Pontimicrobium sp. SW4: one gene and its partner. The protein of the gene in region 1 interacts with the protein of each later gene in a pairwise test. Links are inferred from orthologs where the notes say so. Each region holds a gene or a part of one and is shown in the gene's direction. Other genes may lie near its edges.

Region 1 (6,078 bases):
CCTTCGCAATTTAGTAAAGCGTGATGCTTACATAAAAGTGTTTCCTTATAATTCTAAATTTGAAGAATTAGAAGCGTTTAAACCAGATGGTTATTTTTTGTCTAATGGTCCTGGAGATCCAGAACCTTTAGTTGAAGCACAAGAAGTAGCAAAAGAAATCATAAAGAGAGATTTACCATTATTTGGAATTTGTCTTGGACATCAAGTAATAGCTTTGGCAAATGGTATCTCTACTTATAAAATGCATAATGGACATAGAGGAATAAATCATCCTGTAAAAAACTTAGAAACGGGTAAGGGAGAAATCACCTCTCAAAATCACGGATTTGCAGTTAATAGAGAAGAAGCAGAAGCTCATAAAGATTTAAAGGTGACGCATGTACACTTAAATGATTATACTGTTGCAGGTTTAGCAATGAAAAATAAAAACTGCTTTTCAGTACAATATCACCCAGAAGCAAGCCCTGGACCACATGATTCAACATATTTGTTTGATCAGTTTATAGAAAACATAAAATCAAAATAATTAAAAGGCAATGTGTGAACATTGCCTTTTAATTTACTAAAACGTTTTAGCAGAAATTTATACTAATAATAAGAAAGTAAAGTATTTTTAGTATGACAATTTTGTAAATTTGAAAATTCAAAAAAATCAACATAAATAAGATTCAATGAGCATAATAATAGACATTCACGCAAGACAAATTTTTGACTCCAGAGGAAATCCAACAGTAGAGGTAGATGTAATTACAGAAAATGGAATTTTGGGTAGAGCAGCTGTACCTTCAGGAGCTTCTACAGGAGAACATGAAGCTGTAGAATTACGAGATGGTGGAAATGCTTATATGGGAAAAGGAGTTTTAAAAGCAGTAGAAAACGTTAATACTATTCTAGCTCAAGAATTATTGGGAGCTTCAGTGTTTGAGCAAAATCTAATTGATCAAACTATGAACGATTTAGATGGAACACCAAACAAAGCAAAGTTAGGAGCAAATGCTATTTTAGGTGTGTCTTTAGCTGTCGCTAAAGCTGCAGCGAACGAATTAGGGATGCCTTTATACCGCTATGTTGGTGGTGTATCGGCAAATACATTGCCATTACCAATGATGAATATCATTAATGGTGGCTCACATAGTGATGCACCAATTGCCTTTCAAGAGTTTATGGTAATGCCAGTAAAAGCCAAAAACTTTTCGCAAGCAATGCAAATGGGTTCTGAAATTTTCCATCACTTAAAAAAAGTACTACATGATAGAAATTTGAGTACAGCAGTTGGCGATGAAGGTGGATTTGCACCAAATCTAGAAGGAGGAACTGAAGATGCTTTAGAAACTATTGCAAAAGCAACTGAAAATGCTGGATACAAGTTAGGAGACGATATTATGATTGCTTTAGATTGTGCAGCAGCCGAATTTTATAAAGATGGGAAATACGATTATACAATTTTTGAAGGCAATAAAGGCGTTGTAAGAACATCTAAAGAGCAAGCAGAATACTTGGAAGAGCTTTGTAATAAATACCCAATAATTTCTATTGAAGATGGTATGGATGAAAATGATTGGGATGGCTGGAAAATACTAACTGATAAAGTTGGAGATAAAGTACAATTGGTTGGAGATGATTTGTTTGTAACAAATGTAGAGCGATTATCAAAAGGTATTAACAATGGTATCGCTAACTCCATTCTTATTAAGGTAAACCAAATAGGAACACTTACCGAAACTATTGCTGCGGTTAATATGGCTCATAATGCAGGTTATACATCTGTAATGTCACATAGATCTGGTGAAACCGAAGATAATACTATTGCTGATTTAGCAGTAGCGTTAAATACAGGACAAATTAAAACTGGTTCTGCATCACGTAGTGACCGTATGGCAAAGTATAACCAATTACTTCGTATAGAAGAAGAATTAGGAAGTACTGCATATTTTCCTGGAGAAAGTGCTTTTAAAGTAAAATAGTATTTAAATATTATAGATTTTATAAGGCCATTATTTTTCATTAATGGTCTTCTTTTTATGATTATTTTTTTTAATACCATTATCAATAATTCAATGCATTCTATGCTTTAAAAAGTGTCAGATATTTTGTATTTTCGTAGAGTTATTTTCAACAATGAATTCATAATATAATTATCAAAAAAAATGCTAAATACTGCTACGTTAGAAGTTAATGGTCAAAAACACGAATTCCCTATAGTTACTGGAACAGAAAATGAAGTTGCCATAGATATAAAAGCTTTAAGGAGTGAAACAGGAGGAGTTATTACTATCGATCCTGGATATAAAAATACTGGGGCTTGTGAAAGCGGTATCACTTTTTTAGATGGAGAAAAAGGTATTTTAAGATATAGAGGTTACTCTATTGAAGAACTAGCTGAAAAAGCTGACTTTTTAGAAGTCGCTTACCTTTTAATTTTTGGTGAACTACCAACAAAAGAGCAACATGATAAATTTCATGCAGATATAAAGTCAAAATCTGTTGTAGATGACGATATACGTAAAATTGTTGATGCCTTTCCAAAGTCAGCACACCCAATGGGAGTGTTATCATCATTAACAAGTGCTTTAACTGCATTTAACCCTTCTTCAGTTAATGTAAATTCTGAAGAAGATATGTACAATTCTGTAGTAAAAATAATGGGAAAGTTTCCTGTTTTAGTAGCGTGGACATTGCGTAAAAAACAAGGACTTCCATTAGATTACGGAGACAACAGTTTAGGCTATGTAGAAAACGTTTTAAAAATGATGTTTAAACAGCCTAATGAAGAGTATGTTCAAAATCAAGTAATTGTTGATGCTCTAGATAAATTATTAATATTGCATGCAGACCACGAGCAAAACTGTTCAACATCTACAGTAAGAATTGTTGGCTCATCTCACGCAGGATTATTTGCGTCGTTATCAGCAGGAATATCAGCACTTTGGGGGCCACTTCATGGAGGAGCTAATCAAGCAGTACTAGAAATGTTGGAAGCTATTAAAGAAGATGGAGGTGATACTAAAAAGTATATGGCTAAAGCTAAAGATAAGAATGATCCTTTCCGTTTGATGGGGTTTGGTCATAGAGTCTATAAAAATTTCGATCCTAGAGCAAAAATTATTAAAGTAGCTGCAGATGAGGTATTAGCAGATCTTGGTGTAGATGATCCAATTTTAGATATTGCTAAAGGTCTTGAAAAAGAAGCTCTTGAAGATCCTTACTTTGTTGATAGAAAATTATATCCTAACGTAGATTTCTATTCAGGAATTATTTATAGAGCTATGGGAATTCCTACAGACATGTTTACTGTTATGTTTGCTTTAGGGCGTTTACCAGGTTGGATTGCTCAATGGCGTGAAATGCGTTTGCGTAAAGAACCAATTGGGAGACCAAGACAATTGTATATAGGTGAAACATACAGAGAATTTAAAACTATTAACAATAGATAATTCAACAATAAACAACAAAAGACCTCATAGTAACCTATGAGGTTTTTTTATATTTGTGATAGGAAACTCATATTTTTTAAATAGATGAAACGTATTAAGATAATTAAGAATAGATCAGACATCGGTGCAGGAAGTCGTGGTTCAGACATGGGTATTGATGCTATAGAAATAGCTGCTATAAATGTGAATAATGATTATTTTAATAGACACGAATTTATAGATGTAGAGACTGAGAATGAATCTATTTATAATAAGGTGAAAAATACTTACTCAAAGCGAATTGAACATGTCTCTTATCAATGTGAAAGAGTTAGTAATGCTGTAAATGCTAGTTTAACAGAACAGTCTTTTCCATTAGTAATTTCTGGAGACCATTCTTCTGCATTGGGTACAATTAGTGGTATAAAAAAGACTTATCCAAATAAAAGACTTGGAGTAATATGGATTGATGCACATGCCGATATTCATTCACCTTATACGTCCCCATCTGGAAACATTCATGGAATGCCTTTAGCAGCAGCAATGAGTGAAGACAATATGGATGATAAAGTTAATGAAGTATCTAATACTTCTACCCAGTATTGGGAAAGCATGAAAAATATTGGTGTAAAAGGCCAAAAAGTAAGACCTGATGATCTTGTATATTTTGGCGTAAGAGATACCGAAGAGCCAGAGGATAATCTAATGGAAAAGCTAAAACTTCGAAACTATATGGTTCATGAAGTTAGACATCGAGGATTAGAAGTATGTGTAGATGAAGCATTAGATAGGTTAAAGGATTGTGATATGCTATACATATCATTTGATGTAGATAGTATGGATTGTGACCTTATTTCTTATGGAACAGGAACTCCAGTGCCTAAAGGTTTTGACGAATTCGAGATTATTAAAATGATAGATCGAATTATTAAAAGTGAAAAAGTAATTTGTATGGAATTTGTAGAAGTAAATCCGCTACTAGATCATAAAGGAAACAAAATGGGAGAAACAGCCTTTATAATACTTGACGAAGTAACCAAAACATTAACGACAAGTCTTAATATATAAGAATCATTAATAAGTTAACTATTAAATTATTATGAAAGTTTTTTTAAAATATATTTTTCTATTCTTAGTATTTACACAATTCGCTTTTGCGCAAAAATTATCTAGAAAAGAAAAGAAGATTATCCAGACTATTGAAACTAATAATGCTGAAGCTATTGCATTTTTAAAAGATATCGTAAACATTAATAGTGGTACGATGAATCATGAAGGTGTTAAGCAGGTTGGTGAGGTTTTAGGAAAGGCATTCGAAAATATTGGATTTAACAGCGTTTGGCATGATATGTCTGAAGTAAATCGTTCAGGACATTTGTTTGCCGAAAATAAAGGAAGTAAAGGGAAGAAACTCTTACTCATAGGTCATCTAGATACAGTCTTTGAGGCAGATAGTCCATTTCAAGAATTTAAAATGGTTAACGATAGTATTGCTCATGCTCCAGGAGGAAATGACATGAAAGGAGGAAATGTAATTATCCTTTATGCGTTAAAGGCTTTAAAAGAAAATGGTTTTTTAAATGATGCTCAAATTATAGCAGCATTTACAGGAGATGAAGAAGCTACAGGAAAGCCTTTAGCAATTAGTAGAAAACATCTAATAGAAGCTGCAAAGCAAAGCGATATTGCTCTTGGGTTTGAAACTTCGACAGGATTTAACTATGCTACAGTTGCTAGACGAGGTTCTTCAGGATGGAAAGTTGAGGTTACAGGTAAAAGAGCTCATTCGTCTGGGATATTTAGAGAAGGTGTAGGAGCAGGTGCGATTTTTGAGATGTCTAGAATACTTAATGAGTTTTATAATGAAGTAAAAGGAGAAGAATATTTAACCTTTAACCCTGGAATTATCCTTGGAGGAACACAAGTAGATTACAATAGTGAATTGACTAAAGGAAATGCATTTGGTAAAACAAATGTCGTAGCACAAACTGCTGTTGTAGAAGGTGGATTACGCTTTATTTCAGAAGAACAAAAAGAGAAAGCTAGAGCAAAAATGCGAAACATAGTAAGTAACAATTTATCACAAACATCTGCTAAGATAACTTTTATAGATAGTTATCCTGCTATGGGACCAACCGAAGGGAATCATAAAATTTTAGATTTGTTAAACCAAGTAAGTTTAGATCTTAACCAAGGAGAAGTAGAAGCTTATGATCCTGGTCGTAGAGGTGCAGCAGATACGTCTTTTGTTGCCGAATATGTTGATTGTTTAGATGGTCTTGGTACTATGGGTAATGGAGCACACACGCCTAAAGAAACGGTTAATTTAAATACCATAGAAGCTTTAACAAAACGTACAGCTATTTTAATTTATAGACTAATTAATCAAAGGTAATAAGATAAACTAGTCCCAAACAAATTTCCAGTTCCCATCAGTTTGTCTTTTCCAGACTGTATGGAAAATACCAGTTTCTTCGGTAACAACACCTAAAGAGTCTGTTTTTATATATAGGTATTTACCATAGGTGTATCCTAAATCACCAGATTTTGAAACATCTACAAAATCAGGTTTCCAAGAAAGTTTAGCTAAATCGGCTTCAGGTTTTCGGTCTTTATATGAAGCTCTTAAAGAATCAATGCCAACAAGAACTTTTTTTCCTTTTTT
Region 2 (6,259 bases), 1.9 Mb from region 1 along the record:
TAGAGATTTAACCTTAAATGAAGGCTTACGTTTAGATGGTAGAAAAACTGATGAAATTAGACCAATTTGGTGTGAGATTGACTATTTACCATCAACTCACGGTTCAGCAATTTTTACTCGAGGAGAAACACAAGCATTAGCCACTGTAACTTTAGGAACATCAAGAGATGCTAATCAAATAGATATGCCATCTCAGGAAGGCGAAGAGCGTTTCTATTTACACTATAACTTCCCTCCTTTTTCAACTGGTGAAGCGAGGCCAATTCGTGGAACTTCGCGTAGAGAAGTTGGACATGGTAACTTAGCACAACGCGCGTTAAAAGGAATGGTTCCTGACGATTGTCCTTATACGGTTCGTATCGTTTCAGAAGTATTAGAATCTAACGGTTCATCTTCTATGGCAACAGTTTGTTCTGGTACAATGGCATTGATGGATGCTGGTGTGCAAATGAAAAAACCTGTTTCTGGTATAGCTATGGGATTAATTTCTGATGCGGATTCAGGAAAATATGCTGTTTTATCTGATATTTTAGGAGATGAAGATCACTTAGGAGATATGGATTTTAAAGTAACTGGTACTGCTGATGGTATTACCGCTTGCCAAATGGATATTAAAGTAAAAGGTTTATCTTACGAAATCTTAGTAAATGCACTAAAGCAAGCTCGTGATGGTCGTTTACATATCCTAGAGAAATTGACCGATACTATTGCTACACCTAATGCAGATGTTAAAGGTCATGCTCCTAAAATGATAACAAGACGTATTCCTAATGAATTTATTGGTGCCTTAATTGGTCCTGGTGGGAAAGTAATACAAGAGATGCAAAAAGAAACTGGAACCACTATTGTAATTAATGAGGATCCAGTAACTGAAGAAGGTATCGTAGAAATTTTAGGTGTTGGCAATGAAGGTATTGATGCAGTAATGGCAAAAATAGACGCTATACTATTTAAGCCTGAAGTTGGTAGCATTTATGAAGTAAAAGTAATCAAGATGCTAGATTTTGGTGCTGTTGTAGAATATACGGAAGCTCCAGGCAACGAAGTATTATTACACGTAAGTGAATTAGCTTGGGAACGTACAGAAAATGTATCTGATGTTGTAAACATGGGAGATGTATTTGATGTGAAGTACTTTGGAGTAGATTCTAGAACTCGTAAAGAGAAAGTATCTCGTAAAGCAATTTTGCCAAAACCTGAAGGTTATGTCGCTAGACCACCAAGAGATGATAAACGTTCAGGTGGACGTGATAATAACAGAGGAAGAGATAATCGTGGACGTGATAACCGTCGTGATGACCGCAAGCCTAGAGAAGATAAGAAAGAAGAATAACCCTTCTATCTACTATAACTTTAAAACCTCTCAATTAATTTTGAGAGGTTTTTTTAGTTTAAAGAATATGATAAAACATTAAAGCATCAACAAAATTTGTAAATCCAATAAATTTCGTTATATTATAAGCTATGACATTCAACGACAAAGAAGAATATTCAGATTTTTTAGAAACCTCGGTAAATTACTTACAAAATTTAGGCTATCAAAACATCAAAGCAGATATGAAGGGCTATGAAACACCTAAATCATATCATAAAAAAGGAAGTGATATTACAATAACGCCAGATATTGTAGCCGAAAAAGAAGGTAGAAAGCATATATTCGATATTAGTTTAAAAACCTCAAAAACCAATTTATTGAAATCAAAATGGTTATTTCTAAATACATTAAGTGCTATAAAATCTCATCATTTTAGGTTAATTACTACTCGTGGTCATTACAAATTTACTGACGAAATGCTTAGCGATATTAATTTAACAGATAAAAAATTAATTAAAATTTAATATTTTTTGTAACATTTAAGTAACATTTCACGTATAACTATATGACAAGAGTATTAATCCCAATAAATAAAACAGAAGACCTTTAGATGAGACAACTTAAAATTACGAAGCAGGTTACCAATAGAGAAACTGCATCGTTAGATAAATACCTACAAGAGATTGGAAAAGTTGACTTAATTACAGCAGACGAAGAAGTAGAATTAGCACAACGTATTAAAGCAGGAGATCAAATTGCTTTAGAAAAATTAACTAAAGCTAACTTACGTTTTGTTGTTTCTGTAGCTAAGCAATATCAAAATCAAGGACTTACTTTACCAGATTTAATTAATGAAGGTAATTTAGGACTTATAAAAGCTGCTCAACGATTTGATGAAACCAGAGGTTTCAAATTTATATCGTACGCAGTATGGTGGATTCGTCAATCGATTCTTCAAGCATTAGCTGAACAATCACGAATTGTACGTTTGCCACTTAACAAAATTGGTTCTATTAATAAAATTAATAAAACCTATGCATTCTTAGAGCAGTCTCACGAACGCCCGCCAAGTGCTGAAGAAATTGCTAAAGAATTAGACATGACAATTAACGACGTAAAAGAGTCAATGAAAAACTCTGGACGTCATGTATCAATGGATGCTCCTTTAGTAGAAGGGGAAGATTCTAACCTATACGATGTACTTCGTAGTGGTGAATCTCCAAATCCAGATAGAGATTTATTACACGAATCGTTACGTACAGAGATTGAAAGAGCTCTGGAAACATTAACTCCTCGTGAAGCAGATGTAATTCGTTTATACTTTGGCTTAGGTAATCAACATCCAATGACTTTAGAAGAAATTGGTGAGACTTTTGACCTAACTAGAGAACGTGTTCGTCAAATTAAAGAAAAGGCAATACGTAGATTAAAACATACTTCTCGTAGTAAAATTTTAAAAACTTACTTAGGATAGTTATATTTATATCCTAATAAACGCAACAAACAGTTACATAACTGTTCGTTTTTTGATTGATGAAAGAACCCAGAGCTGATTACTCTGGGTTCACTTTTTTATTATTTAAAAGTAAAATCTCTAAAAATTTAAGTATGCCGCATACACTATGTTATGTTAGTAGCGCTAAAAACTTATTATCTAATCTAGATATAGAACATTTATTTCGCGTTAATAAAAGAAACAATACGGAGCTCAATATTTCAGGTATCTTAGTATATAATCATGGTAATTTTCTTCAAATATTAGAAGGAGACGAGCAAATGGTTAATATGATTTTTAAAAAAATTAGCCAAGATCAAAGACATACTAACATCATAAAATTAATCGACACAACTATTGAAGAACGTATATTTGTCGACTATGTTTCTGGGTTTGTCATTGTTGAAAACTCTAAAACTCTAGATCAATTAAAGAAATATTTAAAATGGATAAAGAAAGCTGAGCTTAACTCTGTTGACAAAATCATCAATATCGTCGAGAACTTTATTGCAAAAAAATAAAATAAACCTATAATTAAATTATTTTTGTCAAAACAAAATAATCACTAAATACAATGTCTTCAAAATTAATAGCACCTTCAATCTTAGCAGCAGATTTTGCAAACCTACAGTATGATATAGAAATGGTTAACAATAGTGAAGCTGATTGGTTTCATATTGATATCATGGATGGTGTTTTTGTACCAAATATTTCTTTTGGAATGCCTGTTTTAGATGCTATTTCAAAGCATGCAAAAAAAACCATTGATGTACATTTAATGATTGTAGATCCTGATCGTTATATTAAAACATTTGCAGAATTAGGAAGCAATATACTTACCGTACACTACGAAGCATGCACACATTTACATAGAACACTTCAAGCCATAAAAGCTGAAGGAATGAAAGCTGGTGTCGCTCTAAATCCGCATACGAATGTGAATCTTTTAGAAGATACAATTAATGACATTGATCTTGTTTGCTTAATGAGTGTTAATCCAGGTTTTGGAGGCCAAAGCTTTATTGAAAACACTTACAGTAAAGTTGAACAATTAAAAGAATTAATTATACGAAAAGGCGCTTCAACTTTAATTGAAATAGATGGAGGAGTAACCAATAAAAATGCTAAAGCACTTGTAGATGCTGGCGCAGATGTTTTGGTAGCTGGCAGCTATGTATTTAAAAGTTCTAATCAAATAGAAACGATTAAAGACTTAAAAGCTTTAGCAAATTCTTAATAGAGAAAATCTACTCATCAAACTGTGCCAACAAATAGTTAATTAAATCAGTAGTTGTTACTATACCTACCAACTTATTATTATCTACAACTGGTATTGCATGAAACTCTTTTTTTGCTAAAATTTCCGCAACTTCCTTAATGGTCGTTTTTGATGTTACGCTTATTAAGTTTTTGGCCATAACTTGTTCTATAGTAAACATATTATAAACTATAGCATCAACATAATCTTCTGTTTCATCTACTGCATCAGCAAAACTGATGCGTAGCAAATCTGTAAGGCTTAACATTCCTTTTATGCTTTTTCCACTAACAACTGGAATATGTCTAATATGATTTTGTTTGAATAAACGCTCAGCTGTTTCTAAATTATCAGATGTATTTAATGTAATGACATTTTTAGTCATTATTGCCGAAATTGGTGTTCCTCTTTTCATGTCTCAGGTTTTAAATTCAACATTAAAGTTAACCAAGAACAGTCAGTTAAATTATGATAAAAGTCATACCTAAAACAAATAAAAGTTATTATTTAATACTTAGCGTAACCGAAGTTTAGCATTTGCTTTACTTTACTATATATTTTTGGAAACTGGTTTTTAAACTCAATTGGAGACTCAAAAAAATACTCAATTAACACAGCAACAAACTCAAATTGATTGGTATAAGCATACTCTCTAAAATATCTAGAAGAAATTAACCTGTCTCTCATGGATTTACTATTAGACAAAAGTTCTGTTAATTCTTTAAATGAATCTTTAAATATTGTTGAGCTAACATCACGCTCCTTAATACTATTTAAATGAATAGCATGTGCAAATTCATGAATACCTAAATTTAAATTATCATCACCTATGTTGTATCCATATTCAAAATCTTTCCATGAAAATACTAAAGATTTTAATTTAGGGTTAAATTCTCCTTTATGATAATCATCATTCGTTTTAGAATAAAAGGGTTTTGGATAAACAAATATCTTATCTATTAAGCCAATATAAAAATCTCTAAAACCAAAAGTAAGCATAACTGCTGTTGAAGAAATTAAAACTTTAATTTCATCATTTATTATTAAATCGTCTCTTCCAATAAAAGTTTTATCTTCTATAAAACAAGCTACTCTATGCTCAAAAAAACCTTGCTCTCTTTTAGATAATCTCCTATAAAATGAAAAATTTCTTAATGTTGATTTTTGAGATGGTGAAAGTTTTTTTAATTTAAAATAAACATGATTGTAAAGCGGCTTTTTATTGCGCATTACATAAACCATTTCTATCATTCTAAATCCGAAATAAAAAATCATAATAGAAAGAGCCAATAAAAAGACTGCAATAATACTATTAGTAGGTGAATTTTGAATTATTAAATAGTTAATCATCATCCTGCAAAATAAAACAAATAAATAATTAATCGTTCCATTATTTTATATAAAAGACATCAAAGCATTGACTAATAATATTTTACAAATACATTAATAATTTTCATTGAATTTTTATACACATTATTCATGTAAAATAATGGCAACATAAATTATTTAGTACGCAACCTATTCAATAAGACCTCATCTATAAATAAAAACAAATAACGCTATGAAAAAAACAATTAACTTATTTTTAATTATCACCTTACTTATTTTTACTGTATCATGTGATGATTTTTCTACAGATTTGAATGTAGATAACTTAGAAAATCCAAATGATGACATTTTAACATCTGATCCTGTTGCTTTATCAGCTACAGCAGATGGGTTAACAAGAAACCTGTTTATGACTTCTCACAGTACAAATTCTCCGGCAGCAGCATTTGCTACAATGGCAGATATCACTAGTTGCTCTTGGGGTAACTTTGGTATGAGAGATTTATCTAGTGAGCCTAGAGTAGCATTTAACAATTCACCTGCTTACGGTAACAATGTAACAAATTCATATTTTAATTCTCTATATTCAATTCTATCTGATGCAAATACATTAGCATTAGCCGTTGAAAATGGTACTGAGTTTGATGATCCAAATAAAATAATGACAATTGCAAGGTTTGGACAAGCTTCTGCTATTGCGCAATTAGCTTTAGTTTTTGATCAAGTATGGTTATCTGATGAAACTGGTGTTGTAGCTGGAACTGGTCTTGAAGGTGCTTCAGACTATGCTACAGCTATGACCTTTGCTTTAGAAAAGTTAGACGATGCGATATCTATTGCTTCTGTTAATGGAATTACTTTT

What was found. Proteins that work in one complex are often made in the same cells at the same time.
Region 2: the proteins of eno (region 1) and rpe interact in binary tests that used the Escherichia coli proteins (3 or more experiments, as listed by UniProt). The link is inferred for Pontimicrobium sp. SW4 from one-to-one orthologs.

The regions. Positions count from the first base shown.
Region 1 is NZ_CP157199.1:2,353,806-2,359,883, reverse strand. Bases 1-2,817 are described here. They hold eno (phosphopyruvate hydratase), read left to right. Parts: upstream 1-671; coding sequence 672-1,964; downstream 1,965-2,817. Other genes in these bases: ABGB03_RS11000 (citrate synthase), read left to right, coding at 2,148-2,817; carA (glutamine-hydrolyzing carbamoyl-phosphate synthase small subunit), read left to right, coding at 1-526. Also shown: more of ABGB03_RS11000, read left to right, coding at 2,818-3,434; ABGB03_RS10995 (arginase), read left to right, coding at 3,519-4,481; ABGB03_RS10990 (M20/M25/M40 family metallo-hydrolase), read left to right, coding at 4,513-5,808; ABGB03_RS10985 (DUF4440 domain-containing protein), read right to left, coding at 5,818-6,078. UniProt on the Escherichia coli protein: Catalyzes the reversible conversion of 2-phosphoglycerate (2-PG) into phosphoenolpyruvate (PEP). It is essential for the degradation of carbohydrates via glycolysis.
Region 2 is NZ_CP157199.1:484,723-490,981, reverse strand. What follows is about bases 2,218-5,215. They hold rpe (ribulose-phosphate 3-epimerase), read left to right. Parts: upstream 2,218-3,384; coding sequence 3,385-4,047; downstream 4,048-5,215. Other genes in these bases: ABGB03_RS02260 (zinc-dependent peptidase), read right to left, coding at 4,576-5,215; ABGB03_RS02265 (CBS domain-containing protein), read right to left, coding at 4,058-4,483; ABGB03_RS02275 (BLUF domain-containing protein), read left to right, coding at 2,924-3,331; ABGB03_RS02280 (sigma-70 family RNA polymerase sigma factor), read left to right, coding at 2,218-2,789. Outside these bases: ABGB03_RS02290 (polyribonucleotide nucleotidyltransferase), read left to right, coding at 1-1,333; ABGB03_RS02285 (hypothetical protein), read left to right, coding at 1,465-1,839; more of ABGB03_RS02280, read left to right, coding at 1,926-2,217; more of ABGB03_RS02260, read right to left, coding at 5,216-5,421; ABGB03_RS02255 (hypothetical protein), read left to right, coding at 5,630-6,259. UniProt on the Escherichia coli protein: Catalyzes the reversible epimerization of D-ribulose 5-phosphate to D-xylulose 5-phosphate.